Regions from separate parts of the Streptomyces sp. NPDC029041 genome, predicted to be linked through region 3. Evidence: riboswitches for the same ligand, from Rfam matches in the RefSeq annotation. Region 3 holds a riboswitch; each other region holds the start of a gene.
The links. Region 3 has a riboswitch for cobalamin ahead of AB0F04_RS10250 (prenyltransferase/squalene oxidase repeat-containing protein). Riboswitches for the same ligand answer to the same signal wherever they lie in the genome.
Positions count from the first base shown of each region.

Region 1: another riboswitch for cobalamin. It lies ahead of AB0F04_RS11275 (ribonucleoside-diphosphate reductase subunit alpha); the one in region 3 lies ahead of AB0F04_RS10250 (prenyltransferase/squalene oxidase repeat-containing protein).
Region 2: another riboswitch for cobalamin. It lies ahead of AB0F04_RS19005 (energy-coupling factor ABC transporter permease); the one in region 3 lies ahead of AB0F04_RS10250 (prenyltransferase/squalene oxidase repeat-containing protein).
Region 4: another riboswitch for cobalamin. It lies ahead of AB0F04_RS36550 (ABC transporter substrate-binding protein); the one in region 3 lies ahead of AB0F04_RS10250 (prenyltransferase/squalene oxidase repeat-containing protein).

Region 1 is NZ_JBEZWO010000004.1:196,339-203,352, reverse strand. It holds gene AB0F04_RS11280 (ribonucleotide-diphosphate reductase subunit beta) at 1-511, opposite strand, end outside; gene AB0F04_RS11275 (ribonucleoside-diphosphate reductase subunit alpha) at 511-2,862, opposite strand; cobalamin riboswitch at 2,986-3,120, opposite strand; gene mctP (monocarboxylate uptake permease MctP) at 3,366-4,994, opposite strand; gene AB0F04_RS11265 (DUF3311 domain-containing protein) at 4,991-5,257, opposite strand; gene AB0F04_RS11260 (GntR family transcriptional regulator) at 5,397-6,161, opposite strand; gene AB0F04_RS11255 (extracellular solute-binding protein) at 6,476-7,014, shown strand, end outside.
Region 2 is NZ_JBEZWO010000007.1:73,322-80,335, reverse strand. It holds gene AB0F04_RS19010 (serine/threonine-protein kinase) at 1-775, shown strand, start outside; cobalamin riboswitch at 904-1,089, shown strand; gene AB0F04_RS19005 (energy-coupling factor ABC transporter permease) at 1,119-1,820, shown strand; gene AB0F04_RS19000 (energy-coupling factor ABC transporter substrate-binding protein) at 1,817-2,185, shown strand; gene cbiQ (cobalt ECF transporter T component CbiQ) at 2,192-2,941, shown strand; gene AB0F04_RS18990 (ATP-binding cassette domain-containing protein) at 2,938-3,792, shown strand; gene AB0F04_RS18985 (maleylpyruvate isomerase N-terminal domain-containing protein) at 3,868-4,524, shown strand; gene AB0F04_RS18980 (alpha/beta hydrolase) at 4,598-5,404, shown strand; gene AB0F04_RS18975 (SpoIIE family protein phosphatase) at 5,404-6,726, shown strand; gene AB0F04_RS18970 (STAS domain-containing protein) at 6,723-7,014, shown strand, end outside.
Region 3 is NZ_JBEZWO010000003.1:663,382-670,395, forward strand. It holds gene AB0F04_RS10220 (aldehyde dehydrogenase) at 1-1,293, opposite strand, end outside; gene AB0F04_RS10225 (MBL fold metallo-hydrolase) at 1,453-2,478, shown strand; partial or broken gene AB0F04_RS10230 (nuclear transport factor 2 family protein) at 2,508-2,738, shown strand; gene AB0F04_RS10235 (helix-turn-helix transcriptional regulator) at 2,797-3,702, shown strand; gene AB0F04_RS10240 (SAM-dependent methyltransferase) at 3,707-4,522, opposite strand; gene AB0F04_RS10245 (phosphotransferase) at 4,558-5,238, opposite strand; cobalamin riboswitch at 5,284-5,418, shown strand; gene AB0F04_RS10250 (prenyltransferase/squalene oxidase repeat-containing protein) at 5,531-6,742, shown strand; gene AB0F04_RS10255 (SCO2322 family protein) at 6,739-7,014, shown strand, end outside.
Region 4 is NZ_JBEZWO010000024.1:98-7,111, forward strand. It holds gene AB0F04_RS36530 (histidine phosphatase family protein) at 1-526, opposite strand, end outside; gene AB0F04_RS36535 (hypothetical protein) at 523-1,239, opposite strand; gene AB0F04_RS36540 (ABC transporter ATP-binding protein) at 1,342-2,139, opposite strand; gene AB0F04_RS36545 (iron chelate uptake ABC transporter family permease subunit) at 2,136-3,128, opposite strand; gene AB0F04_RS36550 (ABC transporter substrate-binding protein) at 3,191-4,207, opposite strand; cobalamin riboswitch at 4,276-4,466, opposite strand; gene AB0F04_RS36555 (CoA-binding protein) at 4,549-4,977, shown strand; gene AB0F04_RS36560 (APC family permease) at 5,132-6,736, shown strand; gene AB0F04_RS36565 (4-hydroxybenzoate 3-monooxygenase) at 6,759-7,014, shown strand, end outside.

The DNA.
Region 1 (7,014 bases), on a different contig from region 3:
AGATCAGGTTGAGCAGGAAGCGGCGGCGGTCCGCCTGGGACTCCAGGCGCTCCAGCTTCTCGACCTCGTTGATCCACTTGAAGCAGAACCCGGCCTTCTCGCGGATGGACGGGATGTTCTCCACGGCCGCGAAGGCGGCGGCACGGTCCTCCGGGTCGGGCAGGTAGGTGTCCAGCAGCGTCAGATAGAACTGGACGTGCACGGCCTCCTCGAAGAGCTGTCGGCTCAGGTACAGCCGCGCCTCGGGCGAGTTGATGTGCTTGTACAGCGTCAGCACCAGGTTGTTCGCGACGATCGAGTCGCCCGTCGCGAAGAAGGCGACCAGCCGGCCGATCAGGTGCTGCTCCGCCGGTGACAGCTTGGCGAGATCGGCGACGTCGGAGTGGAGGTCGACCTCCTCCACGGTCCAGGTGTTCTTGATGGCGTCCCGGTAGCGCTCGTAGAAGTCCGGGTAGCGCATGGGGCGGAGAGTCAGCTCGAAGCCGGGGTCGAGCAGGTTCTGGCTGGTCATTACTGGCAGGCCTCGCAGGACTCGGGGTTTTCCAGGGAGCAGGCGACCGCTTCGGGATCGGGGGTGGCCTGCACGGGGACGCTGGCCTTCGCGGCACGGGCGATGCGGGTCGCCGGGCGCGAGCGCAGGTAGTACGTCGTCTTCAGCCCGGACTTCCAGGCGTAGGCGTACATCGAGGAGAGCTTGCCGATGGTCGGCGTCTCCAGGAAGAGGTTCAGCGACTGGGACTGGTCCAGGTACGGAGTCCTGGCCGCCGCCATGTCGATCAGACCGCGCTGCGGGATCTCCCACGCCGTGCGGTAGAGGGCGCGCACGTCCTCGGGGATCCAGGCGAAGTCCTGCACCGAGCCGTTGGCCTCGCGCAGGGCCTCACGGCTGCGGGCGTCCCACACGCCGAGCCGCTTCAGCTCGTCCACCAGGTAGGAGTTGACCTGGAGGAACTCGCCCGACAGCGTCTCGCGCTTGAAGAGGTTGGACACCTGCGGCTCGATGCACTCGTACACGCCCGCGATGGAGGCGATGGTGGCCGTGGGCGCGATGGCCAGGAGCAGCGAGTTGCGCAGGCCGGTCGTGGCGACGCGCTCGCGCAGGGCCGCCCAGCGCTCCGGCCAGGCCGGCTCGGTGTCGTAGTGGTCGGGGTGCAGCACGCCCCGGGCCGTACGGGTCTTCGCCCAGGCCGGAAGGGGGCCGTTGCGCTCGGCGAGGTCGGCGGAGGCCTCGTAGGCGGCGAGCATGATGCGCTCGGCGATACGGGTGGACAGGGCCTTGGCCTCGGGCGAGTCGAAGGGCAGGCGCAGCCGGAAGAAGACGTCCTGCAGACCCATCGCGCCGAGGCCGACCGGACGCCAGCGGGCGTTGGAGCGGCCCGCCTGCTCGGTCGGATAGAAGTTGATGTCCACGACCCGGTCGAGGAACGTGACGGCCGTGCGGACGGTCTCGTCCAGGCGCTCCCAGTCGATGTCCCCGCCGGTCACGAACGCGCCGAGGTTCACCGAGCCCAGGTTGCAGACCGCCGTCTCACCGTCGTCGGTGACCTCCAGGATCTCCGTGCAGAGGTTGGAGGAGTGCACGACGTGGCCGGGCTCGGCCGTCTGGTTGGCGGTGCGGTTGGCGGCGTCCTTGAAGGTCATCCAGCCGTTGCCGGTCTGCGCCAGGGTGCGCATCATGCGGCCGTACAGCTCGCGGGCGGGCAGGGTCTTCTTCGCCAGGCCCTTCGCCTCGGCCGCCCGGTAGGCGGTGTCGAACTCCGCGCCCCACAGGTCGACCAGCTCGGGCACGTCCGAGGGGGAGAACAGCGACCACTGGGCATCGGCGTTCACGCGCCGCATGAACTCGTCCGGCACCCAGTGCGCGAGGTTCAGGTTGTGCGTACGGCGGGCGTCCTCACCGGTGTTGTCGCGCAGCTCCAGGAACTCCTCGATGTCGGAGTGCCAGGTCTCCAGGTAGACCGCCGCCGCGCCCTTGCGCCGGCCGCCCTGGTTCACGGCGGCCACCGAGGCGTCCAGGGTCTTCAGGAACGGGACGATGCCGTTGGAGTGGCCGTTGGTGCCGCGGATCAGCGAACCGCGGGCGCGGATGCGGGAGTACGCGAGTCCGATGCCGCCGGCGTGCTTCGACAGCCGGGCCACCTGGTGGTACCGGTCGTAGATGGAGTCCAGCTCGTCCTTGGGGGAGTCGAGCAGGTAGCAGGACGACATCTGGGGGTGCCGGGTGCCGGAGTTGAACAGGGTGGGGGAGGAGGGGAGGTAGTCGAGGCGGCTCATGAGCCCGTAGAGCGCCGCGACCTCGTCCAGTGCGCGCGTGGTGTCGTCCTCGGCGAGGCCGCTCGCCACCCGCAGCATGAAGTGCTGGGGCGTCTCGACGACCTTGCGGGTGTGCGGGTGACGCAGCAGGTAGCGGCTGTGCAGCGTGCGCAGGCCGAAGTATCCGAAGCGGTCGTCGGCCGCCCGGTCGATCAGCGCGTCGAGACGGGCGGCGTGGACGCGTACGAACTCGGCGGTGCGGTCGGCGATGAGGCCCTCGCGGTGGCCGACCGCGACGGACTCGGTGAAGGACGTGACGCCCTGCGAGGCGGCCTCTTCACGGATGCCGATGGTCAGCAGCCGGGCGGCCAGCCGGGAGTAGGCGGGGTCCTCGGAGATCAGACCGGCCGCGGCCTCCGTCGCCAGCTCCCGCAACTCCCGCTCGTCCGCCCGCGCGGAGCGGCCGCGCAACGCGGCGGCGGCGACCCGGCCGGGATCGGCGTCGGGGAGGTCGGCGGTCAGCTCGGTCAGGGTCCGCAGCAGCGCGGCACCGGGGGCGTCGTGCTCTTCTTCGGCGGCTGAGACCGGTTCGGCTGGCGCGATGGTCACGTGGGGCTCTCCCTCGCTCGGCACGGGGGCCTCGTCGAGGGCAGGGGGCAGCACACGAGCGCACGCGGCGTCGCGTCCACCGGCCCATTCCACGAGGCCCGGACGTCAGGGCACACCGGCCGGGTGGCCGGGCGCGCTGTCGGCAGGTCCTCGGACTGACGCCCATACGCCTATATGGGCATGGGTACACCGTTGCGGGACAGTTCCGGATTCGCACCGGATTCCCCTGCGGCGGCAGCGAGCATGAGCATACATCTTGTGCCGGGTTCGGGCGGCACCCCCAGATGTTGTGTCGCGACGGTTTCAGAGCGTCAGCTGGCAGGTGAGAAGAGTGATCTCCGTCAGTGCCGCGAAGGGGTTCCGGTCACGCTCGGGCGGGGCGTGCGTGTGTACGACGGCGGGCCGCCGTTGGTGTGATCTCGGCGGCCCGCTGCGGGTGTTGTGTGGTTGTTCGCGCCCACGCGGCGGAGCCGCATGAGTGATACGGCCCCGCGCCCCTGGGGTCAGTGAGCCGAACCGGCGGTGGCGGGCGGGAGTTCCACCTGGACGCCGGGGTCGCCCGCGTCCGCCGTGTAGTCCTCCGGCTTGGTCTCGTCGATGCCGTCGGGGGCCTTCAGGGCCTTCAGGACGAAGGTCAGGACCACCGTCACCACCACGTTCAGCACGAACGCCGTGAGGCCGATGTAGCCGATCTCCCCGATGCCCGGGATCTCCTTCGCGGAGCCGCCGAAGTGCTTTTGCGTCGGGGAGGCCACGCCGTACGCCGCGACCGTGCCGTAGATCATGCCGACCGCCCAGCCCGCGAGCAGCGCCCAGCGGTGGAACCAGCGCGTGAACAGGCCGCCGACCAGGGCCGGGAAGGTCTGCAGGATCCAGATGCCGCCCAGCAGCTGGAAGTTGATGGCGACCGTCTTGTCCATGGTGAGGACGAAGGCCAGGGCGCCGACCTTCACCAGCAGGGAGACCAGCTTGGAGACCTTGGTCTCCTGCGCCGGAGTGGCGTCCGGCTTGATGAAGTCCTTGTAGATGTTGCGGGTGAAGAGGTTCGCGGCCGCGATGGACATGATGGCCGCCGGCACCAGCGCGCCGATGCCGATCGCCGCGAACGCCACACCCGCGAACCAGTCCGGGAACATCGTCTCGAACAGCTGCGGGATCGCCAGCTGCCCGTTCTGCACCTTGATGCCGGCCGCGATCGCCATGAAGCCGAGCAGCGCCAGCAGACCCAGCATCAGCGAGTACAGCGGCAGGATCGTGGTGTTGCGGCGGATCACCTCACGGCTCTTCGAGGACAGCGTCGCCGTGATCGAGTGCGGGTACATGAAGAGCGCGAGGGCGGAGCCCAGCGCCAGCGTGGCGTACGTCCACTGGCCCGGCTCGGCCGGTGTCAGCGCACCGCGCGGCGCGCCCGTCGCCGGGTTGGTCTGGCCGTACGCCTCTCCGGCCTTGGCGAAGATCTCGTCGAAGCCGCCCAGCTTGATGGGGATGTAGATGATCGCCACCGCGATGACGATGTAGATCAGCGTGTCCTTCACGAACGCGATGAGCGCGGGGGCCCGCAGACCCGAGGAGTACGTGTACGCCGCCAGCACGCCGAACGCGATCAGCAGCGGCAGGTCCTTGATGAACCAGTTGGTGTTCTCGCCGCCGCCGACGCCCATCACGTCCAGCACGGCCTGGATGCCGACCAGTTGGAGCGCGATGTAGGGCATCGTCGCCAGGATGCCGGTGAGCGCCACCGCCAGCGACAGGCCCTTCGAGCCGAAGCGGCCGCGCACGAAGTCGGAGGTCGTGACGTAGCCGTGCTTGTGGGACACCGACCACAGGCGCGGGAGGAAGGTGAAGATCAGCGGGTACACCAGGATCGTGTACGGCACCGCGAAGAAGCCGGCCGCGCCCGCCGCGTAGATCGCCGCCGGCACGGCGACGAAGGTGTACGCCGTGTACAGGTCGCCGCCGAGCAGGAACCAGGTGATCCAGGTGCCGAACGACCGTCCGCCCAGGCCCCATTCGTCGAGGCTGTGCTCGTTCTCGGCCTTGCGCCAGCGCGCGGCCAGGAAGCCCATGACCGTGACGGCCAGGAAGAAGAAGATGAAGACGCCGAGCGCGACGCCGTTCACGCCGTCCTTCACTGCGACGCACCGCCCTTCGCGGCCGAGCGGGCGCGCTGGTCACGCTGCCAGAGCTTGTAGGCGATCATCGTCAGAGCGGTGGAGATCAGCACCCAGGCCATCTGGTACCAGTAGAAGAACGGGATCCCGATGAAGGCCGGGTCGGTCTTGGCGTACGAGCCGACCCACAGCATGGCCACGAAGGGCGCTATGAGGCAGACCGCGATGACGACGCGCACGGGCGTCACCACCGGCCCTCTGCTGGCTTGTGGGGCTTGCGACATCAGGCGGCTCCGTCCCCTTGGTGATCACTTGCGGCGCAGGCAATCTAGGTCAGGGTGAGGCGGGAACGGAACCCCTCGTCCGCAATGCGGTACCCAACCGAAACCAGGCGTCAGCAGCGACGGAAGCCCTGCGGCGCGGTCACTCGGCAGGCCGCTTCAGGCGGGCCACGAACTTGTACCGGTCCCCGCGGTAGACCGACCGCACCCACTCCACCGGCCGGCCGTCCCGGTCCAGCGAGTGCCGGGAGAGCATCAGCATCGGCAGCCCGACGTCGGTGCCCAGCAGACCGGCCTCGCGCGGGGTCGCCAGCGACGTCTCGATGGTCTCCTCGGCCTCCGCGAGCCGGACGTCGTAGACCTCGGCCAGCGCCGTGTACAGGGACGTGTACTTCACCAGGGAGCGCCGCAGCGCCGGGAAGCGCTTCGCGCTCAGGTGGGTGGTCTCGATCGCCATCGGCTCGCCGTTGGCCATGCGCAGCCGCTCGATGCGCAGCACGCGTCCGCCGGGTGTGATGTCGAGCAGTCCGGCCAGGCGGTCGTCGGCGGTGATGTAGCCGATGTCCAGCAGCTGCGAGGTGGGTTCGAGGCCCTGGGCGCGCATGTCCTCGGTGTACGAGGTCAGTTGCAGCGCCTGCGAGACCTTCGGCTTGGCGACGAAGGTGCCCTTGCCCTGGATGCGCTCCAGCCGGCCCTCGACGACCAGTTCCTGCAGCGCCTGGCGCACGGTCGTGCGCGAGGTGTCGAACTCCGCCGCCAGGGTGCGCTCGGGCGGGACCGGCGTGCCGGGGGCCTGGGTCTCCGTCATGTCGAGCAGGTGTTTCTTCAGGCGGTAGTACTTGGGCACGCGCGCGGTACGGACGGGCACCCCGTTCTCGTTCTCCGCACTGCTGACGTCGGTGCTCATGCTCCGCCTTCCCGGCCCGGTCTGCCGACACGATCCCACTTGTATACCGTCGGCGTCTCTTTTGGTCTAGTCCACCATTCCCTGTGGTCTACCCGCAGTATGCCGCGTCCCGCGCGGATTTTCGCTGCCTTCTTACTTAAAGGTTCCTGCATATGTAGGTCGCATAACGGCTGGTCAGGGCCGTATCGAGGCCCTTGACAGGCCTTCTGGTCTGGTCCAAGCTCCCCGGTACTGGTCTACACCATTGGTCCAGGCCCGGCCCCACGTTCACTGCGGGGAGCCAGGGGGGTTGTGGGATCCCTGAGGAGGGTGGCGTGAAGCGCAAGCTGACAGCCGCGATCGGTATCGCGGGCATGATGGTCTCCATCGCGGCATGCGGGGGCGAAGGCGGCGGGGACTCCGACAAGGGCGCGGACGCCAAGGAGCTGACCGTCTGGCTCACCGTCGACGCCCAGAACAACTGGCCCGCACTGGTGAAGGCCGCCGACGCCGCGGTGCAGAAGAAGCACCCCGGCCTCAAGATCAATCACGAGTACTACGGCTGGCCCGACAAGAACGCCAAGCTCGACGCCGTCCTCGCCACGGACAAGGCCCCGGACGTGGTCGAGATGGGCAACACCGAGATGCTCGGCTACATGGTCAAGGGCGCCTTCGCCCCCCTCGACGCGGCCACGTTCGACAACTCCGACGCCTGGCTGGACGGCCTCAAGGCCTCGGTCACCTACGACGGCAAGACCTACGGCGTCCCGTACTACGCCGGCGGTCGCGTCGCCAACTGGCGCAAGGACGTGGCGGCGTCCGTCGGGGTGAAGTCGGCGCCGAAGACGTACAAGGAGCTGACCGCCGCCCTGGA
Region 2 (7,014 bases), on a different contig from region 3:
CGTGCCGCCTCGCGAGCTCGGTGTGGCCGGGCTTCCGCCGGCGTTCGAGAACTATCTCCTCGGTCTGCTCGCCAAGCAGCCCGAGGACCGTCCCACCGCCCAGCAGGCCGCCGAGTGGTTCGCCCAGGGCGCCTGGCGGGGTCTGCCCGAGCCGCTGCCGGAGGTCTCGCCGCCGCCGCGGCCGAACACCGCCTCCGCGGCGATGCCCGCCGGGCCGGGACCGTACGCGACCGCCGAGACCGGCAGCCCGACCACGTACGCGCTGCCGGCCACCACGGGCCACCGCGCCGCCGCCCGGGCGGCCCAGTCGGGGCGTTCGGGCCGCTCGCGCGGACGCGGCGGTCACGGCAACCGGTCGAAGCTGGCCGCGACGGCAGCCGCCGCGGCACTCTTCATCGCCGCGATGCTCATCGGCATGCGCTGGTTCACGCCCGACACGACCACGGAGGGCACGGAACCCGACGCGTCCCCGAGTGCGAGCAGCCCCGCCGCCGCGCCGTCCGCCGACTCCGCCACGCCCGGCTCCTCCGGTCCGCAGGCCGACCCGGCGGCCGGCCCGGCAGCGGCCGACACGCCCGCCACCGGCACCGTGGGGGATCTCACTCCGTCCACGCCGCCTCCTTCGCCGACCCCTCCCGCGCCCGCGCCGACCGCCGCGACCCCGACGGAGGAAGTGGGCGACGGCGGCCCGCAGCAGCCGGATCCGGAGAAGCCGGGCCCGGCCGGGGACGACGGGGCGGGCGACGACGGCGGGGACGACGGGGGCGAGGACTGACACGGCCCGGACATCGCGCGGAGAGACCCCGCGCGGAGCGCGTGGACCAGCCGGAGGATGCGCCGGTGTGCGAACGGGCGCCCCCTCGCGCGCCCCTTGGGTGGCTTGTCATCGCCCTTATCCCGGCCTTATTGTCACCAGGCCTTGGTGAACGGGAAATCCGGTGTGATGCCGGTGCGGCCCTCGCCACTGTGAATCGGGAAGTCCGGCTCCGGCCCTCACGGGCAGCCACTGGGTCCTTGCGACCCGGGAAGGCGGAGTCCGGGCGGTGGTACCCGTCAGCCAGGAGACCGGCCAAGGCGCGTCAACCATCCACGAGGTGCTGGAGAGGGTCTGCTGAGCCATGCACATAGCCGAGGGTTTCCTTCCTCCGGCGCACGCGGTCGCCTGGGGCGTCGCGTCGGCGCCGTTCGTCGTCCACGGGGTCCGGTCGCTCACCCGTGAGGTGCGCGAGCACCCCGAGAGCACCTTGCTCCTCGGGGCGTCCGGTGCCTTCACGTTCGTCCTGTCCGCTCTGAAACTGCCGTCCGTGACCGGCAGTTGTTCGCACCCCACCGGCACGGGCCTGGGAGCCGTCCTGTTCCGGCCGCCCATCATGGCGGTGCTGGGCACCATCACCCTGCTGTTCCAGGCACTGCTGCTCGCGCACGGCGGCCTGACCACGCTCGGGGCCAACGTCTTCTCCATGGCGATCGTCGGCCCCTGGGCCGGATACGCCGTCTACAAGCTGCTGCGGCGCTCCAACGCGCCGCTGATGGTGGCGGTCTTCTCCGGCGCGTTCGTCGCCGACCTGTCGACCTACTGCGTCACCAGCGTGCAGCTGGCCCTCGCGTTCCCCGACCCGAGCAGCGGATTCCCGGGCGCGCTCGGCAAGTTCGGCTCCATCTTCGCCGTCACCCAGATCCCGCTCGCGGTGAGCGAGGGCCTGCTGACCGTGCTCGTGATGCGGCTGCTGGTGCAGTCCAGCAAGGGCGAACTGACCCGGCTGGGTGTCCTCCTCGCCAAGAAGCAGGCCCCGGCCGAGTCCGAGGCGGTGGCCCGATGAACCGCAACACGAAGATCAACCTGGTGCTGCTGCTCGCCGTGGTCGCGCTCGCGGTGCTGCCCCTGGCGCTCGGTCTCGGCGACCACAAGAAGGAGCCGTTCGCGGGGGCCGACGGCGAGGCCGAGACGGCGATCACCGAGCTGAAGCCCGACTACGAGCCGTGGTTCTCGCCGCTGTACGAACCGCCGTCCGGCGAGATCGAGTCGGCACTGTTCTCCCTCCAGGCGGCCCTCGGCGCCGGGGTCCTCGCCTACTACTTCGGCCTGCGCCGGGGACGCCGGCAGGGTGAGCGGCGGGCGCTGGAACGGGAGGCCGACAGCGCGCTCTCCGACACCCGCGGGACGTCCGCCGAGGAACGGGACTGAGCCCGGGTGCTGCCGATCGACGCGGCGGCGCACAGCAGTCGCTGGCGCCGCCGCCATCCCGTGGACAAGGCCGTGCTCGGGCTCGGTCTCACCGTGCTCGCGATCTCCCTGCCGCCCTGGCCGGGCGCGGCCCTGGTGCTCCTGACGGCCCTGCTGGTGCTGCTGGGTCCGGCCGGTGTGCCCGGGCGGCGGCTGTGGCGGGCCTACCGGGTGCCGCTGGGCTTCTGCGTCACCGGCGCGCTCACGCTGCTCGTCCAGGTGGGCGGGCCGAAGGGGTTCGTCTCCCTCGCCGGCGACGGGCCGGTGCGGGCCGCGGAGTTGCTGCTGCGGACCTCTGCGGCCTCCCTGGGCGTGCTGCTGTTCGCCTTCACCACGCCCATGTCCGACCTGCTGCCCCGACTGGTCCGGGCCCGGATCCCGGCTGCGGTCGTCGACGTCGCGCTCGTGACGTACCGGATGAGCTTCCTGCTGCTGGACTCCATGCGGCGCATCCGGGAGGCCCAGGCGGCCCGGCTCGGGCACACCAGCCGGGGCGCTCAGTGGCGTTCCCTGGCCGGGCTCGGCGCCACCGCGTTCGTCCGGGCCTTCGACCGGGCCGGCCGGCTCCAGGCCGGGCTCGCCGGGCGCGGCTACGACGGCACCCTGCGGGTCCTGGTGCCCGAGGCCCGGGTCTCCGTCCGCTTCACGGCGGCCAGTTGCGCGCTGCTCGTCGCGCTGGCCGTCCTCACCTTCGCACTGGAAAGGCCGCTGACATGAGCGAGCCCGCCCTCGTCGCCCTGCGGGGCGCGTCCTTCGCCTACGAGGACGGCCCGACCGTGCTCAGTGGCCTCGACTTCGAGATCCGCGAGGGGCGGGCGCTGGCGCTGCTCGGCCGCAACGGCAGCGGCAAGACCACACTGATGCGGCTGCTCAGCGGCGGCCTGAAGCCGCACGAGGGGCGGCTGACGGTCGAGGGCCAGCCGGTGGCGTACGACCGCAAGGGGCTGACCCGGCTGCGGACGACCGTGCAGCTGGTGGTGCAGGACCCCGACGACCAGTTGTTCGCGGCGTCCGTCGAGCAGGACGTGTCGTTCGGGCCGCTGAACCTCGGTCTGGACGACACGCAGGTACGGGCGCGGGTGGCGGAGGCGCTGGCGGCCCTGGACATCACGGCCCTGGCCGACCGGCCGACCCATCTGCTCTCCTACGGACAGCGCAAACGCACGGCCATCGCGGGTGCGGTCGCCATGCGGCCGCGCGTCCTCGTCCTGGACGAGCCCACGGCCGGACTCGACCCCGACGGCCAGGAGCGGCTCCTCACCACTCTCGACGGGCTCCGTGCCGCCGGCACCACGGTGGTGATGGCCACCCACGACGTCGATCTCGCCCTGCGCTGGGCCGACGACGCCGCGCTCCTCACGCCGTCCGGTGTCCGCACCGGGCCCGCGGCCACGGCACTGGGCCGCACGGATCTCCTGCGCGAGGCGGGGCTGCGTCTGCCGTGGGGTGCGGCGGTGACGGAACTCCTGCGGTTCCAGGGCCTGGTGACGGAAACGGAGCCGGGTCCGCGTACACCGGACGAGCTCGCCGGGCTCGTGGGAGGGCGGCTGGGGGCGCCCGGAGGGTGAGGGCCCTCCCGGCGGTGGGCCGGGCCGGCCGAAACGCGCTTGTCCGGCGCCGCCGCGCGGCACTACGTTGCCGGGGTGGATCTGTTCTCCCGCACCTGGACGGCGCTGCGCGCGGCGGTGGCCGCTCTCTCCGACGAGGACTTCGGGCGGCCCTCCGGCTGTACGGGCTGGCTGGTACGGGACCTGGTGTGCCATCTGATCGTGGACGCCCAGGACGTCCTGATCACCCTGGCCACCCCCGCCGACCGCGAACCGACCCGTGACGCGCTGACCTACTGGGACGTCTCGGACACGCCGCCGACCGGCGACGACCCGCTCGACGCCCTGACCGTCCGGCTGGCCGCCGCGTACGAGGATCCGGGCCTGCTGAAGTTCCATCTGGACGACGTGGGCTCCGCCGCCGGGCGCGCGGCCCTGCTCGCCGATCCGGCCGGCCGGGTCGGCACCCGTGACGAGATCCTCACCGTGGGCGACTTCCTCTCCGCCTATGTCATGGAGTGGACGCTGCACCACCTCGACCTGGTCGCCCACCTCCCGGGCGCGAAGCCCCCGCCCGCGGAGGGGCTCGCCCGGTCCCGGGACATGCTGGAGCGGATCGCGGGGAGCCCGTTCCCGTCCGCCTGCACCGATGTGGACGCACTGCTGATCGGCACCGGGCGGCGTGCGCCGACCGAGGCGGAGCAGGCCGGGCTCGGCGATCTGGCCTCCAGGGTGCCCCTGTACCTGGGCTGACTTCGCGGGCGCGAAACCGTGGCCCGCGGGGCCGCCGTCGGACCGCTGCGGCCCGGGTGCGACCATGGCCGCCATGGACATCCGCCGCAGGAACAACGTCAACGTCATCCCCGGGCCCGACGGCGCGCCGGTGCTGCTCCTGGCCCACGGGTTCGGCTGCGACCAGAACATGTGGCGGCTGGTGGTGCCGGCGCTTGCCGAGCGCTACCGGGTGGTGCTGTTCGACTACGTCGGCTCCGGCGGCTCGGACCTCGCGGCCTGGAGCGAGGAGCGGTACTCCTCGCTCCAGGGCTACGCCGCTGACGTGGTCGACGTCTGCGAGGAGCTGGACCTGCGGCACGCGGTCTTCGTCGGGCACTCGGTCAGTGCCATGGTCGGCGTACTGGCGGCGCAGGCCGCGCCGGAGCGGATCGGGGCGCTCGTGATGGTGACCCCCTCGCCCTGCTACATCGACGACGAGGGCTACCGCGGCGGCTTCAGCACGGAGGACATCGACGAGCTGCTCGCCTCCCTGGAGGCGAACTACCTGGGCTGGTCGTCCGCCATGGCTCCGGTGATCATGGGCAACCCGGACCGTCCGGAGCTGGGCCAGGAACTCACCAACAGCTTCTGCGCCACCGACCCCGACATCGCCAGGGTCTTCGCCCGCACGACCTTCCTCACCGACAGCCGCGAGGACCTGAAGGGCGTGTCCGTACCCACCCTCGTACTGGAGTGCGAGCAGGACGCCATCGCGCCCCGCGAGGTCGGCGCCTGGGTGCACGCGGCGATCCCCGCCTCCCGACTGGTCACGCTCGACGCCACCGGGCACTGCCCGCAGCTCAGCGCACCGCAGGCCACCACGGCGGCGATCCTCGACTTCCTCGAGTCCCGGAAGTGATGTGCCGCACGGGCGGCGTGCCGGAGCCCACCGGGACGGGGGACGAGGCGAGCACGGCGGCGGCGTTCACCGCGCTGCTGGAGGACAGCGCGGAGGATTTGTACGAGTCCGCCCCCTGCGGCTACCTGTCCACGATGATGGACGGCACCATCGCCAAGATCAACACGACGCTGCTGGACTGGCTCGGCCTGGACCGTGGGGCCGTCGCGGGCCGCAAGCGCTTCGCGGACCTGCTCACCGTCGGCGGGAAGCTGTACCACGAGACGCACTTCGCTCCGCTGCTGCGCATGCAGGGCGAGGTGCGGGGCATAGCCCTGGACATGCGGCGCCAGGAGGGCGGCCCGCTGCCGGTGCTGGTCTCCGCCGTGGTCAAGTGCGGCACCGAGGGCGAACCCCTGCTGAACCGGATCACCGTCTTCGACGCCTCGGACCGCCGCGCCTACGAGAAGGAGCTCCTGCGCCGGCGCCAGGATGCCGAGCGGGCCCGCGCCGAGGCGGACGAGGCCCGCCGACAGGCCGAGGCCGACCGGGCCAGGCTGGCCCACGCCCTCGCCGTCCTGCAGCGCTCCCTCGTGCCGGATTCGCTGCCCGCCGTGCCGGGCCTGGAGACGTCCGTGCACTACCACACGGCGTCCCCGGACCAGCTCGGCGGCGACTTCTACGACCTGTTCCCCGTGGCCGGCGGCCGGTGGGCGTTCTTCCTCGGCGACGTGTGCGGCAAGGGCCCCGAGGCCGCGTCCCTCACCTCGCTGACCCGCTACACCCTGCGTGCCGCCGCCCACCACGACCCGGATCCGGCCTCGGCGCTGAGCACGCTGAACGCCGTCCTGCACGAGCGGTACACCGGCGACGGCAACCCCCGGTACTGCACCTGCATCGTCGGGACGGTCGAGCCGGGCGGTGAACACGGCAGCGCCCTGGTGCGCCTCGCCTCCGGCGGCCACCCACCGGCCCTCGTCCTGCGGGCGGACGGCCGAGCCGAGTTCCTGCCCACCCCCGGCGGCCTGCTCATCGGCGTCGTCCCCGGCGCGCCGATCGGCACGGCCGAGACCGTCCTGGCGCCCGGTGACACGCTCGTGCTGTACACCGACGGCCTCACCGAGGCCCGCACCGGTCCCGGCCGCGACGACCTGTACGGCGAGGACGCCCTGCGCGCCTTCGCCACCGAGCACGCTCCCGCAGCACCGCACGCGGTGATCACCGCCCTCACCGGGCTGCTCGAGAGCTTCGGCGACGGGCTCGACGACGACACCGCTCTGCTCGCCCTCGGCGTTCCCGCCACCCCTTCCGCATCGGCCCCGGCAACGAGTCACACCTCATGAACGCGCTCACCATCAGACAGCTCGACACCACCAAGGGACCGGTTCTGTTCGTGGCCGGCGACCTGGACTTCGACCAGGCCCCCGTGCTGCGCGGATGGCTCGACCAGCTGCCCCTGTCGCCGGGGCAGTGCCTGGTCCTGGACCTGTCGGGCCTCTCGTTCTGCGACTCCTCGGGCATCACCGCCCTGCTCGCCGCCCGCCAGCACGCCCTGGCCGCCCACGCCGACATCGCCCTGGCCGCCGTACCGGCGAACCTGCTGCGCGTCCTCACCCTCGTCGGTCTCGACC
Region 3 (7,014 bases):
CCGGGCGATGTCGATGCCGTGCTCGACGTCCGCCGTCCAGACGCTGCCGCTCAGCCCGTAGTCGGAGTCGTTGGCGATCTTCACGGCGTCGGACTCGTCGTCGTAGGGCAGCAGGCAGATGACCGGGCCGAAGATCTCCTCGCGGGCGATGCGCATGGAGTTGTCGACGTCGCCGAAGAGGGTCGGTTCGACGTACCAGCCGCGGTCCAGGCCGGCCGGGCGTCCGCCGCCGGTGAGGATCTTTGCGCCCTCCTCCTGGCCGATGCGGATGTAGTCGAGGTTGCGCTGCTGCTGGCGCCGGGCCACCAGCGGGCCCACCTGGGTGGCCGGGTCCAGCGGGTCGCCGACCGTCAGGGCGCCGGCCGCGGCGGCGAGGGCGCCGGCGAACTCGTCGTAGCGGGAGCGCGGCAGGAGGATGCGGGTCTGGGCGACGCAGGCCTGGCCGTTGTTCATCCAGGCCGCGGGGGCGATGCCCGCCACGGCCGTCTCGACGTCCGCGTCGGGCAGGACGACGGCCGCGGACTTTCCGCCGAGTTCGAGCGTGACGCGGGTGAGGTTGCGGGCGGCGACCTCCATCACGCGCTTGCCGGCCGCGACCGACCCGGTGAAGGACACCTTGTCGATGCCGGGGTGCCCGACCAGGTACTCGCTGACCTCCCGGTCGGCGGGCAGGATCGACAGCACGCCCTCCGGCAGCCCGGCCTCGCGGGCGATCTCGCCGAGCAGATAGGCGTCGAGCGGTGACTCGGGCGAGGGCTTGAGCACGACCGTGCAGCCGGTGAGCAGCGCGGGGGCGAGCTTGGCGGCGGCGATGAACTGCGGGACGTTCCAGGGGACCACGGCGGCCACGACCCCGACGGGTTCGCGCCGTACGAGGATCTTGCCGAGCACCCCGTCGCGCCGCTCCTCGTGAGTGAAGTTCCGGGCGACGGTGATCGCCGAGTCCCACACCATCACGGCGCCGAGGGCCTGGGCGAGGACGCTCCAGGAGTAGGGCGAGCCGTTCTGGGCGGAGATCACGCGGGCGATCTCGTCGTGCCTCGCGGTGACGGCGTCCTTGATCCGGCCGACGACCTCGATGCGCTCGGCGAGGCTCATGCGCGGCCATGGCCCCTCGTCGAACGCCCGCCGGGCCGCCGCCACGGCCCGGTCCACATCCGCCGCCGAGGCGTGCGGGACGCGTCCGATGACCTCCTCGGTGTGCGGCGAGACCACCTCGATGACGTCCTGGCCCAGGGGGTCGGTCAACTCCCCGCCGATGAACAGCTGTCCGTGTTCCACGAGCTCGGTCATGGCCGACTGCCTCCCCGGGAGCGTTCTCTGACGGTTCATCAGATACGCCCACTGATACCAGCCCCGCCCCGAGGAGTCCACGGACCGCGCACCACACGGAGACTCCTCGCTGGAACCCGTTCTAGTTATAGTGACGGGGAGCCGGCGACGGGGGACCCCATGACACAGGTGACCGACCACGGCGGAGGCGTCCGGTCGCTCCGGGTCCCGATCCCGGACAACCCGCTCGGTCACACGCTGGTGTACGTCGTCGACACCGACCGCGGCCCGGTGCTGATCGACACCGGCTGGGACGACCCGGAGTCCTGGGACACCCTCGCGCGGGGCCTCACGGCCTGCGGCACCTCGGCCGCCGAGATCCACGGCGTGGTCGTCACCCACCACCACCCCGACCACCACGGCCTTTCCGGCCGGGTCCGGCGGGCGTCGGGCGCCTGGATCGCGATGCACGCGGCGGACACCGCGGTCGTACGGCGGACCCGGGAGGCGCGTCCCGAGCGCTGGTACGCGTACATGGCGGCCAAACTCGCCGCGGCCGGTGCGCCCGAGGAGCACCTCGCGCCCCTGCGCCGGGCCCGCCCCCGTGCCCTGCCCGGCCTCTCCCCCGCCCTGCCCGACCGCGACATCGTCCCCGGCGAACTCCTCGACCTCCCCGGCCGCCGGCTGCGCGCGATCTGGACCCCGGGGCACACGCCCGGCCATGTCTGCCTCCACCTGGAGGAGACCCACCCGGGGCAACTCCCCGGCCGCGGACGCCTGTTCTCCGGAGACCACCTGCTGCCCGGGATCACCCCGCACATCGGCCTCTACGAGGACCCGGACGACGCCACCATCACCGACCCCCTGGGCGACTACCTCGACTCCCTGGAACGCGTCGGCCGCCTCACCCCCGCCGAGATCCTCCCGGCCCACCAGCACCCGTTCTCCGACGCCACCGGGCGCGTACGAGAGTTGCTCACCCACCACGAGTCCCGCCTGACGGACCTGCTGGCGCTGCTCGCCGAGCCCCTCACCCCCTGGCAGCTCGCCGAGCGCATGGAGTGGAACCGCCCCTGGGACCAGATCCCCTACGGCTCCCGCACCATCGCCGTCTCGGAAGCAGAGGCGCATCTGCGGCGGCTGGTGAAGCTGGGGCGGGCGGAGGCGGTACCCGGGAGCGAGCCGGTGACGTACGTGGCGGTGTGAAGGCCGCGCAAGCAGGGGGCGGGGCGAGCACGGTGACATCGCCGGACACCGCCGGGGCGGTCTCCTGCTTCACGACGTACCGCGTCGACGGCTGCGGGGGCGGTGTCGTCCCGGCCGGGCCGCCGGTCCGGATCGGGCACTACGAGGACACGTTCCGCCGGGTCGGCGACGGGTCCCGGCTGCTCGCCTCACGCCCCCTCCACCTTCCCTTCGGCGGACCCGCGCCGCACCCGAACCCGCCTGCCCCACAAGGCCCTTGATGCCGCCGGACGCCCCCTAGGATGGTCGGAAGCAACGCTCGCACCGGGAGAGACGCCCATGGGCACCGACGAAGCCGCACGCACGACGACCGGCAGCGGGTCCCTGGACAGCGGGTGCGCCGGGCCCATGGTGCCGCGGCTGGCCCTGGGGGCCCGGCTGCGCGGGCTGCGGGAGGAGCGGGGCATCGGGCGGGCGGACGCGGGGCATGTCATCCGCGCCTCCTCGTCCAAGATCAGCCGGATGGAGGCGGGCCGCCACGGCTTCAAACTGCGCGACGTGGCTGACCTGCTGACGCTCTACGGCGTCACGGACGAGGCCGAGCGCGCCACCCTGCTGGCGCTGGCCGAGCAGGCCAACACCCCCGCCTGGTGGCGGTCCTACAGCGATGTCGTGCCCGCCTGGACGCAGACCTACCTCGGGGCCGAGCAGGCGGCGAGCGTCATCCGCTGCTACCGGGTCCAGCGTGTTCCCGGTCTGCTGCAGACCGCCGACTACGCGCGGGCCGCCGTCCGGCTCGCGCACCCGGACGCCGGCGCGGCGGAGACCGACCGCCGGGTGGCGCTGCGGATGGCACGCCGGCGGATCCTGCACCGGCAGCCGGCGACCCGGCTGTGGGCCGTGATCGACGAGGCGGCGCTGCGCCGCCCCGTGGGCGGCGTCCGTGTGATGCGCGAGCAGCTGAGGCACCTCATCGACAGCTGCCGGCTGCCGAACGTCACGGTGCAGATCCTGCCGTTCAGCGCCGGCGCGCACGCCGCGGAGTGCGGTTCGGTCACCATTTTGCGGCTGCCCGGTGGGCAGTTGCCCGACGTGGTCCACCTGGAGCAGCTCACCGGGGCCCTCTATCCGGACCGGCCGGCCGAGATCGAGTGCTACTGGGACGCGATGAACCGGCTGGTGGTCGAAGCCGAGTCGCCCGACGAGACTCCGACCCTCCTGCACCGCATCCTTCAGGAGACCTGACGGCTCAGTTCTTGCGGGCGACGCCGCCGTACTGGTGGACTTCGGCCGGGAGGCCCAGGGCCGCCGCGTCGGGACGCCAGCGCGAGCAGGACGCCACACCCGGATCGAGCAGCTCCAGGCCGTCGAAGTAGCGCGCGATCTGCTCGGGGCTGCGCAGGATGTACGGGATCGAACCGCCGTCGTTGTACGTCTGGATGGCCCGGACGTAGTCCTCGCTGGTGTCGGTGGAGTCGTACTGCACGAGGTAGCTGCCTGGGGGCAGCGCGTCCACCAGCCGCCGGACGATCGAGCGGGCCTCGTCGTGGTCCTCGATGTGGCCCAGGATGCCCATCAGCATGAGGGCGACGGGCCGGTCGAAGTCGAGTGTCCTCGCGGCTTCCCGGACGATCGTGCCGGGCTCGCGCAGGTCGGCGTCCACGTAGTTGGTGACGCCTTCCGGTGTGCTGGTGAGCAGGGCACGGGCGTGGGCCAGCACCAGCGGGTCGTTGTCCACGTAGACGATCCGGCTCTCCGGCGCCACCCGCTGGGCGATCTGGTGGGTGTTGTCCACGTTGGGCAGGCCGGTGCCGATGTCCAGGAACTGGCGGATGCCCTCTTCGGCGGCGAGGTGGCGCACGGCACGGGCGAGGAAGTAGCGGGCGGCGCGGGCCCCGGTCTCGATCCCGGGGAACACCTCGCGGAACGCGTCACCGGCGACCCGGTCGACTTCGTAGTTGTCCTTGCCGCCCAGCCAGTAGTTCCAGATCCGGGCCGAGTGCGGCACCGAGGTGTCGATCTTGGGGAACGGCTCCTGCTCGGGGGTCTCCGCCTGGTCGGTCATGGACGCTCCTGCGTGTGTGGTCGGGGAGCCCCACGTTAGCCCCTCCACCCCCGAGAGAGGATCAACTCCTCGGCGCATCCCAGCAGTTCGACCTCCCGCCGACTCATCACCGGACTCGCGCCCCGGCGGCACAGGGCCTTGGTCAGGAAGGGGCGGGTGAGCGGGGACGGACCGGCGAGGAGGGCGGTCAGCATGACGTCGGCGGGTGCGGAAAGGAGGTCTCCGGCGACGGCGGCCTGCGCGAGGATCACCGCGGTCGTCGCCCAGTCCAGCCCAGGGTCCCCCTCCGCCGCATCAGACCAGTCGATGACCCGGGGGCCGTCGGCGGTGAGGATCACGTTCTCCGGGTGCAGGTCCAGGTGGAGGACGCTGACGGCCGGGTCGGTGGAGCACGGGGCGGGGACGGCGTGGAGGTCGCGCAGCAGCCGGGCGAGGAGGGAGCCCGCCTCGGTCAGGTCGAAGGTGCCCGCCAGGCAGGCCTGGAGCATCGTCGGGCCGGAGAGCCGCTCCATCATCAGGTCGGAGCGCGAACCGGCCGGGCGCACACGCGGCACCGGATACCCGTGGGCGCGCACATGCTCCATCACCGCGCCCTCGGTGGCCGCGTCACCCCCGCCGTCGCGCTCATGGCGCAGCACCCACGCCTCGTCGATCTCGTACACATCGGCACGACGCCCCGAGCCGAGCAGCTTTCCCGGTGGAGGTGTGGTCGGCATGGGGCGAAGCTTTCCGGCCCACCCGGCACCCCCTCAACCCGTTTCCTACGTGCGGGTACAGTAAGCGGGTCGTCATCACACCGTACGGGGGGAAGCCGGTGCAATTCCGGCGCTGACTCGCAACCGTGACCGCCGCGCACAGGCGGGAGCCGGATCGCCGCGTACGGTTCGTGACCGGCTCGCGTGCCCGGCAGCCCGCCGGTGCGCGGCACCGTCGAGGTATACGGAGCCGAGCCGCCCGGGGGTGTCCCGCGCTGCCCGGCTCCCCAGCAGGGAGAGGCACCCGCCGATCATGAACGTCCGCCGCAGCGCCGCGGTCCTGGCCGCCGTCGCCGTGATCGGCGCCGCCACCCCGGCCGCCGCCGACCCGTCCCCGTCGTCCTCCCAGGCGTTCCCCTCCGCCCTGTACGGCTCGACCGACCCGAAGTACGACGGTGTGTGGCGGCAGTCGCTCGCCCTGCTCGCTCAGGACACGGTGGGCGTGAAGCCGGCGGAGAAGTCCGTGCGGTGGCTGGTGCGCCAGCAGTGCGCCGACGGCGGCTTCGCCTCCTACCGGCCCGACCCCACCACCGCGTGCGACGCCAAGACGATGCTCGACACCAACGCCACGTCCGCCGCCGTGCAGGCCCTGGCCGCGCTCGGCGGGCACGACGGCACCACCCGCAAGGCCGTCGGCTGGCTGAAGTCCGTGCAGAACGAGGACGGCGGCTGGGGCTACTCGCCCGGCGGGGCCAGCGACACCAACTCGACGTCGGTCGTCATCGGCGCGCTCGCCGCCGCGGGCGAGAAGCCCGGCCGGGTCGAGAAGGACGGCAAGTCGCCCTACGACGCGCTGCTGAAGCTCGCCCTGCCCTGCGGCGGGGACGGCGGCGGGGCCTTCGCGTTCCAGCCGGACAAGAAGGGCGGGCTCGCCGCCAACGCGGACGCCACGGCCGCCGGTGTGCTCGGCGCCCTGGGCAAGGGCATGGTCGTCGAGCCCGGCAGGAAGTCCGAGGCGACCTGCGAGAAGGCCACGACGCCGCAGCAGGCGGCGGCGAACGGCGCGGGCTACCTCACCGCCGCTCTCGCCGAGGACGGCAACCACCTCATGTCCGCCCTGGCCGGTGCCGAGCCCCAGCCCGACTACGGCAACACCGCCGACGCGGTCGTCGCGCTCGCCGCGCAGGGGAACGCCTCCCAGGCGGAGAAGTCCGTGCGCTGGCTGGAGAAGAACTCCGCGTCCTGGGCCGCCCGGAGCGGTCCGGCCGCCTACGCCCAGCTGATCCTCGCCGCCCACGCCACGGGCACGAACCCGCGCGACTTCGGCGGCGCCGACCTCGTCAAGCAGCTGGGCGCGACGGGCCCGGCCCCGCAGACCGCCGGGAAGACCGGAACCAAGGCCTCGGACGAGAAGGAGGACTCCGGCTCCGGCTTCTTCGGGGTCTGGTGGTACGTCGGCGTCTGCCTGGTCGCCGGCATCGGCATCGGCTTCCTGTTCACCGGCCGCAAGAAGCAGCAGCTGTGACGCGCCGGGTCCTTCTGCTTCTCCTGGCCTCGCTCCTGCTGTGCGCGGGGGCGGGCCAGGCCCAGGCCGCCGGTTACCGGTACTGGTCGTTCTGGGAGCGCGACGCCGGCCACTGGGTCTACGCCACCCAGGGCCCGTCCCAGGCCCGCCCCTCGGACGGTGACGTCCAGGGCTTCCGCTTCGCGGTGAGCGAGGACTCCGCGGACGCGGCCCGGCCACGAGGCGCGGCCCGCTTCGCGGCGATCTGCGCGAAGACGCCCGCGCAGGACGGC
Region 4 (7,014 bases), on a different contig from region 3:
GGGGCACGGTCACGGACGTGAGCAGCGCGACGCCCGGGGCCAGCGCCTGCCAGGTCGTGCCGTGCCAGGACAGGACGGCGATCGCAGAGGTGGGGAATTTCGTGCGGACCTGCTCCAGGGTGTCGTCGAGGCCGTCACCGGCGAGGGCCAGGACCAGTTCCTCCAGACCGGGGTTGTGCCCGATCAGCAGCAGCGTCTCCACCTCGGCGGGCACCTCGTGCACCACGGCCAGCAGCCCGGACGGACCGGCGGCGTACAGGCGCCGGTCGTGCCGGACCGGCGGGGGTGTGCCCCACTCGGCAGCGGCCAGGTCCCAGGTCCGGCGGGCGCGGACGGCGGTGGAGCACAGCGCGAGATCCGGCAGGAGGTCGGCGCCGGCCAGGGCCCGTCCCGCCGCGGGGGCGTCCCGGCGGCCGCGCGGGGCGAGGGGGCGTTCGTGGTCGGCGACGTCCAGGGGCCAGGCCGACTTGGCGTGCCGCAGCACGACCAGGCGGCGCAGCGGGCCGGCGCTGCTGCGGGCGATCATGACGGCGATCCCAGGTCACGGGTGAGGTCGAGGCCGAGGAGCCGGTCGGCGTAGGCGTATGTCTCGAAGCGGGCGCCGTCCGCGAGTTCCGGCTCGGTCTCGACCCGGCGCAGGATTTCCAGCACCCGCGGCACGTCCAGGTCGGCGTCCCAGGCTTCGCGCAGCCGCTCCCGCACGCCGTCGGGGACGGGCCGCGAGGGCTGTCGTGCCCAGCGGGCGACCGCGGTGCGCCAGCGGGCCAGGGTGGCGCCGGCCTCGTCGAGTCCGGCGGGTTCCAGCCGGACGGGGGCGCTGTGGTGCCGGGTGATCAGGGCGAGGCGCAGGGCGGCGGGGTCGCTGTGATCCGGCGGGCCGGACTCGACCGGTGCGACGGCGATCCGCACCCCGCCGGTCACCGCCTCGCCCTCGGCGGCGACATGGACGACCTGGGACTCGCCCAGACCGGCACCTACGTCGGTACTGTCCTCGAAGGCACGGATGCCGAGTGTCGTGGCGCCCGCGCGCAGCTCCGCCTGCCGGTTGCCGCCGGTCAGCAGGGCCCACACCGGTGTGCCGCCGAGCTCCAGGGTCCGCACGAGCAGGTCCCCGACGAGCAGCACCCGCAGGTCCGTCGTGCCGGAGCCCGACGCGTGCACCTGGACGCGCGTCAGACCACGGCGGGCCGGGGCGGCGTCGACCGGTTCACGGGTTCGGGCGTCGATGATGCGCAGCACGAGGCGAGCGTAGGCGGGCGGGCGGGCCCGCGCAGGCAGGCCGGGCGTTTTCCGGCCACCGTGGCGCGATCGGCCGACCTCCGTCGTGGACGGCCGTTCCTCTCAGTCCAGTGTGCCGAGGAACCGCACATGAGGCCGCCCTGCGGGCCCTTCCCGGCTGACGGCGGCCCGCACCCCGTACACCTCGGCGATGAGCTCCGCCGTGAGGACGTCTCCCGCGGGGCCGGCCGCCACCACCCTCCCCGCGCACAGGACGACGACCCGATCGCAGTACATCGCCGCGAGGTTGAGGTCGTGCAGGGCGACGACGGTGGTGACGGGCAGGGTGGTGACCAGGGCGAGCAGGTCGAGCTGGTGGTGGATGTCGAGGTGGTTGGTGGGCTCGTCGAGGAGGAGTTCGCGGGGTTCCTGGGCGAGGGCGCGGGCGATCTGCACCCGTTGGCGTTCACCGCCGGAGAGGGTGTGCCAGAGCCGGCCGGCCCGGTCGGCGAGACCGGTGCGCTCCAGGGCGGCGCGCACCGCCCGCTCGTCGTCGGCGGAGGAGGGCGTCCAGGCGCGGCGGTGCGGGACGCGGCCGAGCCGCACGACGTCCAGAACCGTCAGCTCGACCTGGGTGTCCGTTTGTTGCTCGACGACCGCGAGGCGGCGAGCGACCGTGCGGCGGGGCAGCTCGGCCAGGGGCGTGCCGTCGAGGGTGACGACTCCGGAGGACGGCGGCAGCAGCCCGGCGAGCAGCCTCAGCAGGGTGGACTTGCCGGAGCCGTTGGGGCCGAGGACGCCGACCGTGGAGCCGGTCTCCGGCGCGAGGGCGACGCCGTCCAGGATGAGGCGCCCGTCGGCACGGCGGCTGACCCGGTCGGCCCGCAGCCCCTCCCCCGCCGACGTCTCCGCGCCGCTCACCGCGCCCTCCGGGTCCGGTACAGCACCGCCACGAACGCCGGCACGCCGATCAGCGACGTCACGACACCCACCGGGACCTCCTGCGGATCGAGAACGGTACGGGCCAGCGTGTCCACCCACACCAGGAACACCGCTCCCGCGAGGGCGGTGACCGGCAGCAGCCGTGCGTGCCCGGGGCCGGTCAGGGCCCGGGCGGCGTGCGGCAGGACCAGTCCGACGAAGCCGATCGCCCCGGCCGAGCTGACGAGAGCCGCCGTGAGCAGAGCCGTGACGCACAGCAGGACCAGGCGGGTCCGGGCGACGGACACCCCGAGCGCGGCGGCGGCGTCCTGCCCGAAGGCGAAGGCGTCCAGGGTCCGGGCGTACGACAGGCACACCACCAGCGCCACCGCCAGCACGGCCAGGCACAGCCACACGTCGGTCCAGCCGGCGCCGCCGAGCGAGCCGAGGAGCCAGAACAGCACGCCGCGGGTCGTCTCGGCGTCGGCGGAGGTCATCACGACGAAGGAGGTGAGCGCGGAGAAGAGCTGCATGGCGGCCACGCCCGCGAGGACGACCCGGTCGGTGGTGCCGCCGAGGGTGTGGCTGAGCAGCAGCACCAGCGCGAACGACAGCAGGGCGCCGAGGAACGCGCCCGCGGACACCGGGAGGGCACCGCCGCCCACGCCGAGTACCACGACGAGCACCGCTCCGGTGGAGGCGCCCGAGGACACCCCGAGCACGAACGGGTCGGCGAGCGGGTTGCGCAGCAGGGACTGCATCACCGCCCCGCACACGGCCAGTCCGGCCCCGCACACGGCGGCGAGCAGGGTGCGCGGCAGTCGCAGCTGCCAGACGATCCCGTCCCGGATCGGCGTCAGCCCGGAGCTGCCGAGGCCGAGATGGGCGGCCACGACGGACCACACGTCGGCGACGCCGAGGTCGGCGGGGCCGATGGTGATGGCCACGGCGAGGGAGGCCACGAGTGCGACGGCCCCGGCCAGGCCCAGCGCGAGCCCGGCCCCGCGGCCGGGTCCGGGCCCGGCGGCCGGCAGCTCCTGCTCCCGGGCGGTCACTTCACCAGTCCGAACCTGCGCAGCCCGGCGGCCACCTGTTCCACGCCCTCGACGGTGCGGATCGTCGGGTTCATGGCCTGCCCGCTGAGCAGCACGTACCGCTTGTGCCGGACGGCGTCCATGTTCCTGGTGACCGGGTTGGACTCCAGGAAAGCGATCTTCTTCGCGGCCGACTCGGCGGTCTGGGACTTGCGGGTCAGGTCGCCGATGACGAGGACGTCGGGGTCGCGGTCGGCGACGGTCTCCCAGTTGACCTGTGGCCACTCCTCGTGGGTGTCGTCGAAGACGTTCTTCGCGCCGAGGGCCCGGGTGATGATGCCGGGCGCTCCGCAACAGCCCGCCATGTAGGGCGACTCGGAGTTCGCGAACCAGTACAGGAGGGTGACGTGGGAGGCGTCGATGCCCGCCGTGGCCTTCGCCATGCGCTGCCGGAGGGAGGCCACGAGTGCGTCGCCGCGTTTCGTCACGCCGAACACGCTCGCGAGGTCGTGGACTTCGCCGTAGACGGTGCCGATGCCGAGGGTCTTGTCGCGTGCGCCGTCGCCGCCGCCCGAGTTGTCCTTGCCGGCGCAGTCGGACGGGGAGACGTAGGTGGGGACGCCGAGTTTCTCGAACTGCTCGCGGGGGGCGACGCCCCCCTTGCCGAGGGTGGAGACGAAGGACGCGGTGACGAAGTCGGGCTCGGCGTCCAGGACGCGTTCGAAGGACGGGTTGTCGTCGGCGATGCGCGGCACCCGGGCGTTGGCCTTCTCCAGTCCCTTCATCACGGGGTCGGTCCAGGTGGCCGTGCCCGCGAGTCGGTCGGCGAGACCGAGGGAGAGCAGGATCTCCGTGGTGCCCTGGTTGAGGGACACCGCGCGGCGAGGTGGGGCGGCGACCCGGACCTCGTGCCCGCAGTCGGTGAGCGTGACGGCGGCCTTCGCGTCGGGGGACGGGCCGCCGCCGCAGCCGGTCAGGAGCAGGGAGCCGGTGATGAGCAGGACGGCGGCGCGGGCGGGTCGGGCCAGGGGCACGGGAACCAGTCCTCAGTCGTCGAGGGCCCGATCGCGGGGCCCGGTCGTACGGTGCTCCCCCGCCGCGTGCGGCCGCGGGGGCCGCCAGCAGGTCTTCGGACTCGGGTTCACCCGGGTCGGAGCGCCTTCCCGGACGTCCGTGCGGAAGTCCAGTGGCCGAGGCCCCGCCCGTCCCCCTCACCGCTGCGCGTCAGTTCCGGATTCGCACCGGATTCCCTGACCCACGTACATGGGTTCGACTGGCTTCGGCAAGCTATCACGGGGATCGTCCCGGGAATCACCGCGCACCCGGAGCCGTTGAACGGGGAGCAGCTCGTCCACGACTTGCGAGGAGGCCGCCGGTGTACGGCGACGAGGCAACGGTCCGCAGGATCCTCACCGAGCTCGGCGACACCTGGGCCGTGGTGGGCCTGTCGTCGAACCGGCAGCGCGCCGCGTACGGCGTCGCCGCCGTGCTCCAGCGCTTCGGCAAGCGCGTCGTTCCGGTGCACCCGAAGGCGGAGACCGTGCACGGGGAGAAGGGGTACGCGAGCCTGGCGGACATCCCCTTCGACGTGGACGTCGTGGACGTGTTCGTGAACAGCGACCTCGCCGGAGCCGTCGCGGACGAGGCGGTCGCCAAGGGCGCGCAGGGTGTCTGGTTCCAGCTCGGTGTGATCGACGGGGCGGCGTACGACCGGACCCGCGCGGCGGGCCTGGAGATGGTGATGGACCGCTGCCCGGCCATCGAGATCCCACGGCTGCCTCATCACCGCGTACAGGAATCCTGAAGCGTTTCCCAGGAAACACCCGCAGCCGGTCAAGGCTTGACGCGCCCGGTCAAGGCTGCACAACTCGTCTTCTGCCGCCGAGTAGTCCATTCCTAATCTGAGGCCTCTTGCTCACTGAACTCTCCGAGTTCGTCTATGAGAGGCCCCTGAATTCATGGAAAGAGACGGCCTGCGCCGGGATGTCGGGCTGATCGGGCTCATGTGGGCCTCGGTCGGCTCCATCATCGGCTCGGGCTGGTTGTACGGCGCCGAGAAGGCCGTCGTGGCGGCCGGCCCCGCGGCGATCCTGTCCTGGCTCATCGGTGCGGTGGCGATCGTGCTGCTGGCACTGGTGCACGCGGAACTGGGCGGCATGTTCCCGGTCGCCGGCGGTACCGCCCGTTATCCGCACTACGCGTTCGGCGGACTGGCCGGCATGTCCTTCGGCTGGTTCTCCTGGCTCCAGGCCGCGACGGTGGCACCGATCGAGGTCGAGGCCATGATCGGCTACGCCGGGCACTGGCACTGGGCGCAGGGCTTGCAGCACCCGAAGGACGGAACGCTGACGACGAGCGGCTTCGTCGTCGCGGTCGTCCTGATGGCCGTGTTCGTCGTCGTCAACTTCCTCGGGGTGCGGATCCTGGCGCACACCAACAGCGCCGCCACCTGGTGGAAGGTGGCCGTACCGCTGGCGGCGATCTTCATCATCGCGGCGGGCAACTTCCACCCGGGCAACTTCACCGAGCACGGCTTCGCGCCGTTCGGTGCCCACGGTGTGCTGAGCGCCGTCAGTTCCAGCGGCATCATCTTCGCCCTGCTGGGCTTCGAGCAGGCGATCCAGCTGGCGGGCGAGAGCCGCGACCCGCAGCGGGACCTGCCGCGCGCGACGATCGGTTCGGTCGCCATCGGAGCGGCCATCTACGTCCTGCTCCAGGTCGTCTTCATCGCCGCCCTGCCGCTGGGCTCGTTCGTGCACGGCTGGACCAAGCTCGACTACCCGGGCATCAGCGGCCCGTGGGCGGGGCTCGCGACCCTGCTGGGCCTCGGCTGGCTGAGCGTGGTGCTCTACCTGGACGCGGTGGTCTCCCCGGGCGGCACCGGCCTGATCTACACGACGGCCACGTCCCGCGTCTCCTACGGGCTGGCCCGCAACGGCTACGCGCCGAAGATCTTCGTCCGCACCGACGCGCGCGGCGTGCCGTGGTTCGGGCTGATCGTGTCCTTCGTGACGGGCGTGGTCTGCTTCCTGCCGTTCCCGAGCTGGCAGCAGCTGGTCAGCTTCATCACCTCGGCGAGCGTGCTGATGTACGCGGGCGCCCCGCTGGCCTACGGCGTCTTCGCGGACCGGCTGCCGCACCGGGAGCGCCCCTACCGCCTGCCCGGCGGGAAGGTCCTCTCTCCGCTGTCGTTCGTGGTGGCCAACCTCATCATCTACTGGTCCACGTGGGACACCCTGTGGCGGCTCGGCGTGGCCATCGTCCTCGGTTACGTCCTGCTCGGCGGCTACGCCTGGTACGCCACGCGCAAGGGCCTGCCCGACGCTCCCCGGCTCGACTGGAAGGCCGCCCAGTGGCTGCCCGTCTACCTGCTCGGCATGGGCGTCATCTCCTGGCAGGGCGGATTCGGCGGCCAGGGACACCTCGGACTGTGGTGGGACATCCTGGTCGTCGCGGTGTTCTCGCTGGCGATCTACTACTGGGCCCGGGCCTCGGCCTCCCTGTCCGGGGAGATCGAGCGGAGCATCGAAGAGGTTGCGGTCACGGAGGTGCCGGTCCACTGAGACAGACCTTCATAATGTGCGGATGCCGCCCCAAGCCCCCGAGCCCCTCGACTCCGGCGCCCCGCAACGCTTCCCAGTCGTTGTCGTGGGCGCCGGTCCGGCGGGTCTGACCGTCGGCAACATCCTGCGGGCCGCGTCCGTCGGCTGTCTGGTGCTGGAGGCGGAGACCCGTGAGTTCGTCGAACAGCGGCCCCGCGCCGGGGTGATCGAGGAGTGGGCCGTCCGGGGCCTGGAGAAGCGGGGCCTCGCCCGTGATCTGCTGGACCGGGCGGAACTGC